2 regions of the Trichocoleus sp. FACHB-90 genome follow, and region 1 is predicted to be linked to the other one. Evidence: riboswitches for the same ligand, from Rfam matches in the RefSeq annotation. Region 1 holds a riboswitch; the other holds the start of a gene.
The links. A riboswitch is a leader RNA that binds a small molecule or an ion and turns the genes downstream of it on or off. The one in region 1 is predicted to bind cobalamin.
Positions count from the first base shown of each region.

Region 2: it holds a riboswitch for cobalamin, as region 1 does, so the genes downstream of both, H6F74_RS03465 (HupE/UreJ family protein) here and H6F74_RS25390 (sirohydrochlorin chelatase) in region 1, are expected to answer to the same signal.

Region 1 covers NZ_JACJOK010000087.1:44,853-47,952, reverse strand. Annotated here, with positions in the region: gene H6F74_RS25400 (aspartyl protease) at 1-295, shown strand, start outside; gene sipA (regulatory protein SipA) at 410-721, opposite strand; gene H6F74_RS25390 (sirohydrochlorin chelatase) at 804-1,787, opposite strand; cobalamin riboswitch at 1,824-1,954, opposite strand; gene H6F74_RS25385 (uracil-DNA glycosylase) at 2,096-2,737, shown strand; gene H6F74_RS25380 (hypothetical protein) at 2,788-2,958, opposite strand; gene H6F74_RS25375 (P pilus assembly/Cpx signaling pathway, periplasmic inhibitor/zinc-resistance associated protein) at 3,031-3,100, opposite strand, start outside.
Region 2 covers NZ_JACJOK010000013.1:101,408-104,507, reverse strand. Annotated here, with positions in the region: gene H6F74_RS03475 (S-layer homology domain-containing protein) at 1-1,164, shown strand, start outside; gene H6F74_RS03470 (hypothetical protein) at 1,155-1,394, opposite strand; cobalamin riboswitch at 1,496-1,644, shown strand; gene H6F74_RS03465 (HupE/UreJ family protein) at 1,774-2,433, shown strand; gene H6F74_RS03460 (M56 family metallopeptidase) at 2,616-3,100, opposite strand, start outside.

The DNA.
Region 1 (3,100 bases):
AAATCTCACGGTAGATGTCCTATTGGATACAGGTTTCACAGGCTTCGTAGCAATGAACAAACAAGATTTAGATGGTCTTGATTGGGCTTATATCGGTAAGGAAGAACTGCGTACAGCACAGGGTGAAACCACTTTCGATATGTATTTGGGTAAGGTGCTATTGAATGGACAAGAGTTGGAAATCCCAGTTTTTGCAGGAGAAGAAATAACAGAAATATTGTTAGGTTCGCAGTGGTTAATGAATCTGCCTCTAGTGGTAAATTTTCGGGAGGGATTATTGACTTTGGGGGAATGAGCGATCGCACTCTACGAAAAAGCGAACCGCTTTCATTACACAGAACGCTACAGGAAAAAGAGCGCGAGTAGCTGCCTATAGCAGCATACAAGGAGTGCGATCGCATCCTTCTACTCAGCTGGGGTCAACAAAATACTTTTGTTCAGGTGATGTTGTGTGCGCTGTCGTATCCGTCACCTCTGCACCTGACTGGATTGATTCAGTTGTCACTGACACAGGCTCAATATACTGGCTATCCATCAAAAAAGCTCCCGTGGAAAACCGGACACCCCAATATCCCCCCGGACGACGATCCATAACGATGCCTTCTTCTCCAAGCTGAATCACATCAGGAGGACGCAGCATTGGCATCGGTTCCGCTGTTTTGACGTATGGTGGCAATGCTACCACCCGGACTCGCTCACCAATTGAAAATTCTTTAGACATAAGTTTTAGGTAAACGGTAATGGGTAATTGGTAGGAAAATCTAACCCTATTACCTATTACCTACTACCTATTACCCATTTGTTCAAGGCGCTTGCCAAATCTTCTCATGGTAACGCTCTAAATTTGCATAGGGATCGGCGGCGGCGTGGGAATGGTCGTGACTGTGGTCATGCTGGTGGTGATGATCGTGAGTGTGTCCGTTACCGTTCCCAACTGCTGCTAGTCGGAATTTGCACATTTCACAATTCATCTGCACTTGTCCCAGCTGGGTTTCGATTTCCCGTTCTCGCAATACAGACAACAACTGCGGGTGAATGCCCATTTCTGGCAGACAAGTCATGGAAATGTCGGGATATTGTTCTTGCTGCTGGGCAGTAATTTCAAATATCTTTTTAACCAGGACTCCTGTAAACAGAAAATACGGCAGGACAATAATTCGTTTAGGCTGGTAGAGTCTGGCGCGACGGAAACCTTCTTCTAGACGCGGGTGGGTAATGCCGATAAAGCAAGTTTCCACAGTCTGATAACCGCTACCTTCCCACACAATTCGCGCAAGTTTATAAACGTCGCCGTTAGCATCGGGATCGCTGGAACCGCGACCGACAAATAGTAGTACGGTGTCTGAACGGTTCCATTGAGGTTGGTCTAGTTCGGCAAGACGCGATCGCCACAAATCCAAAATCCCAGGCGTAATCCCAAAATGTCGCCCGTAGTAAAACTTTAACTGGGGATGTCTAGCCCTTGCCCGGTCTAACTCATTGGTCACATCAAACTTATTGTGTCGCGCCGCAAATAGCAAAATCGGCAACACCGAAATTTCCGTGTAACCCTCCTCCACACACCGATCTACCCCCTCCTGAATTGTCGGGCCAGTGAGTTCTAGAAAACAAGGAAGAACAGGTCTAGAGGTGTCTAAAGCTTGATATGCTGCCGCAAAATCCAGCAAACTCTGCCGTCCGTCATTATCTTTTGTACCATGACCAATCATCAATAACGGGCGGTGTAGCGGTAGTGGCGATAATTCCAAGGGCTGAGTAATCAGAGTGGTTGAATTGATAGTAGGCATGGATTTACAACTTTTTTCCCGTGCAACGCAGGAAATAGAATGCGCCTCGCAACAGGTAGGCATTCTGGCTAACGATTCGTCATAGCCAAGGACAAAAATCGCTTACAGCTGCGGCACAGCCCCGGAATTGCACCGGAGTTTCCCTACCCTGTTACGGTTCACGTTTGCCTTGCTATCTTAGCTGATTCGACTACACTTAGAATGCGGGGGGAGGGGTTGACTACCAAAGTTACTATAGGTTGCTTCCGATTTATTCTCTCTTTTTTCTCTTCAAGTCTGATGCTAATTCTTTGATAACGCCCAAGAAAATGAACGATAAATTTCACAAATTTATCAAAGAGCTATCTAACTTTAAATCTAGCAATAAGGTATTTAATCAGTATTCTTATGACTTTTTAGTAAATGAGGTCAGAAGAAAAAATTTATTTTTATACTTGAAACATCTAGCAGAAAGAAACCCCCAAATTTTGTTACTTGGAGCTTCTCCAGGTCATAGAGGATGTCGTTTAACAGGTGTTCCTTTTACCAGCGAATTTATTCTATTAAATGGATTTGATGAAATTAGATTATTTGGCAAATCCAGGGGCTACCGGAAAACTAATGAGTTTGATCGAGTTTATAAAGAGCAGAGTGCAACCATTGTTTGGGAAACCTTGGTAAAGTATCAGCAAATCCCTTTACTTTGGAATGCCTTTCCTTTTCATCCTTTTAAAGTTGGAAATCAGCAATCTAATCGAACGCCCACTAAAGAAGAAATAAACATTGGGGAGTATTTTTTAAAAGAGTTAATTATATTATTTGATATAAAGAGTGTTGTTGCTGTCGGAAAGGAAGCTGAAAAAACTCTCACAAAAATGGGATTGGCTTTTCAGAAAGTTCGACACCCCGCTAATGGGGGAAAAAATAAATTTAATAATGGCATCAAAGATGTGATGAACACCCTAATATAAAATACTTGATGGCTGCTGAGGCAGACACAATGGCTGCCCCGCATTTGCATCTAATTAAACGCCAGACAAGGCTTGCACATTGCCCAAAGCCAACTTCCCCAGTAATGGTTGCACAGGTGATGGGAGTCGAGAAAATCAGCTAAGGTGCGACCAAAAGAGGTTTCTGGAAGCGATCGCAATTTCTCAATTTCCACAATTTGCGGAACATTCCGCCCCAGCATATTGAATCTGAAGGAAAAAATTGACTCTAACAACAGACAAGTTCATCATTTTTTATTTGATGCTGATGAAACTTATTTCGGGTTTTGTTGTGGCTGCTGACGCGATCGCATATTCTCCATAATTTTCTGCCGCTGTTCTTGA
Region 2 (3,100 bases), on a different contig from region 1:
GAAATACCCCTTTATTCAGATGCTCAGGTGCAAGAAGTCACACCAGCGACACCTGACTCTGGTCAAGGTCAGACAGCCCGTTTTACAACCGATGCCCCCAGTAACTCAGTTCTAAGCTTTTACCAGCAACAGTTTCAATCTAATAACTGGGATTTGGTTAGCGAGTCCGAAACGGGTGGCACCGAAAACACATTGGTAGCTCGTCAGAATAACCTGCAAGTTACGGTGTCCGTCCAGTCAGTTTCTGGCACTAGCAACCCCACGCCTACGCCCACTCAATCCGCTGTTGGTAACAATTCAAACATAGCCACAGAATTTACTATCAGCTATAGCCGCGATGCCAGCGTTGCCACAACACCTCAAGGGAGTAATTTAAAAGATATTTTCACTCAGCCAGCTAGTGAAAATCCCGCTCCCTCAACTAGCTCATCAGTATTCACTGATATAAATAAAGCACCCCAAGAATTACGTCAGTACGTAGAAGACCTAGCAGCATTGGGGGTACTTAATCAACCAGTTGGCTCCAAAAATAACTCAACTGCCAGCGGACAGTTTGAACCGAATAAAACTATCACCCGCCGCCAATTTGCCCGGTGGCTGGTTGCAGTTAATAATCAAATTCATGCCAATAATCCAGGCAAACAAATCCGTTTGGCATCAAATAGCGCTCAACCAGCTTTTCAAGACATTCCCCGAAATAACCCAGATTTTTCAGCTATTCAAGGTTTAGCGGAGTCGGGGTTAATTCCCAGTCGATTGACAGGTGATGCTACCGCTGTTCTATTTCGCCCCGATGCACCTCTAACCCGCGAAAATCTGATTCTCTGGAAAGTGCCTCTAGATACGCGCTCCTCTTTACCCACAGCTTCAGTTGACGCGGTGAAGCAAACGTGGGGATTTCAGGATGCAGGCAAAACTGAACCAAAGGCTTTGCGGGCGGTGTTGGCGGATTTCCAGAATGGAGATTTAGCGAATATCCGGCGAGTTTTTGGGTATACGACGTTGTTCCAGCCGAAAAAACCTGTAACTCGTGCTGAGGCGGCGGCGGCTCTGTGGTACTTTGGCGCTGAAGGTGAAGGAATATCAGCTCAAGATACTTTGCAGAGTCAGCGTCAACAAAGCCAGCCATCACCTACACCTTCAAGTTCTCCAAATCAGCAGTAATTAATGATGTACGTTGGGGAGCCACCCTTTGATTGAGGTGCGCTCCCCCTTTCAGTTACTTTCTCACGCAACCAACCCCAATTCATGCCTTGAGATTTACGCATAGGTTGCAAATTTTTAGTTTTACTTGTAGGCAATTTCAAATTTTTAATAAGTTGCTGGTTGTCATCAATTATCAAAATTTCCTCCAGCGCCTCATTGATTTCCCCATTGGGATCACTTAGGCACATATTCGCTCACTCCTCAAATAAAGTTCGTTCACTCTGAGGGTTTCGTAGCCTTTGCAGTGAATTTTACAGACATTTTTTCAAATGCCAACCCTGAAGTGATATGATTGCTCTGCTCAATAGGTTCTGGTGAGGAGCAGCCACCAGAGTTAAGGGGAAAGTTCGGTGCAAGTCCGGCGCTGTCCCGCAGCTGTGATGAGGCATTAGTTACAGCCTCTAAGTCAGAATGCCCACCGATGCGAGATAAAGGGGCTGGGGACTAGGGACTAGGGACTAGGAACTGGGGACTTGGGACTGGGTAAGAATTTTTCCTCTTCCCCAATCCCCAATCCTAATTACCAATCCACAGTAAAGAATTTGATACATCTGCGAGGTACAGATTATGACTAAAATTAAACACTTTAATTTGTTCAAGCTACTGCCAAGATACACAAGCGTCGCTGCTTTAATTGGGGTTGGCTGTTTAATTGCCCAAAAGCCTGCTTACGCTCACCATCCTATGGGCGGTAACGTACCTTCTAATTTCTTTGAAGGGTTTCTCTCAGGGCTGGCGCACCCGCTGATTGGCTTGGATCATTTTGCTTTTGTGATTGCTATTGGCTTACTGGCGGTTGGCCAAGTGCAGGGCGCACTGATACCAGGGGGATTTGTCCTAGCAGCAATGGTAGGAACTGGGATTCATTTACTGAACGTTGATTTACCAGTAGTAGAGATAATTATTGCTGTAAGCGCGATCGCATTTGGGGCGATGCTGGTAAAACAAAATAAACCTAACTGGATTTTACAGATAATTTTGGGTGCGATCGCGGGTTTATTTCACGGTTACGCTTATGGTGAGGCGATTATCGGTGCTGGGATGACTCCGCTATTTGCCTACTTACTGGGTTTTACTTTAATTCAGTATGGCGTTGCTTTTGGTGCTTTCCGGTTTGGTAGTGCGGCGATTGGGAAATTTAACACTCAACGTTTATCCTTTCTGCAACTCGCAGGTTTGGCTATATCCTCAATTGGTGTTGTATTCCTCGCGTCGTCAATTAGTTAGTCATTATTTAATGACGTTTGAAGGTTTCAACTTGACAAATTGACAATTGATATCAAGCCTGGTTGATTACCCGTAATTTTCTGGAATCCGGAACCCCGCCCCCAACCCCTCCCCGCAAGCGGGGAGGGGAGCCGGAGCCGCAGGCGAGGGCGGGGAGAGGTTCTTTTATTTTGACTCACAAATTATGTGTGAAATGGCAAACTAACCAGAGGCAGAAACGCCAAAACTAACCACTTCCAAGACCACATATTATTAGGGCATCGTGGCAATGGTTCTTGTGAGAGAAGCGCTTCTATGCGCTCCGTCAAACGATTTGGGGGTGCAACAGAACTGAAAGCAGCACAGAAGTTCTCTGATTGAATCGGTGAACGACTCCCCACCCAAAGCAGAGATTCAGCTAACACTAAAGAATCTACCTTTTGTGCCGCCCATCTATCGGCTCGTAGTTCGCGCAAAAGCAAAAGTTCCTGCCATAAACTTTCTGTATTCGGTAGAAAAGAGGTAAGCGATCGCATCCATCCGAGCCAGAAAAACCAAAAGGTATCCCGATAATAATAATGTCCTTGCTCGTGGGCAATTACAGCATCGAGATGATCCGTATCCAACATTTCCAATAATCCCCGGCTAACGACTAATTCCGGTTCCCAGAAACCAACCTGGGCGCTAA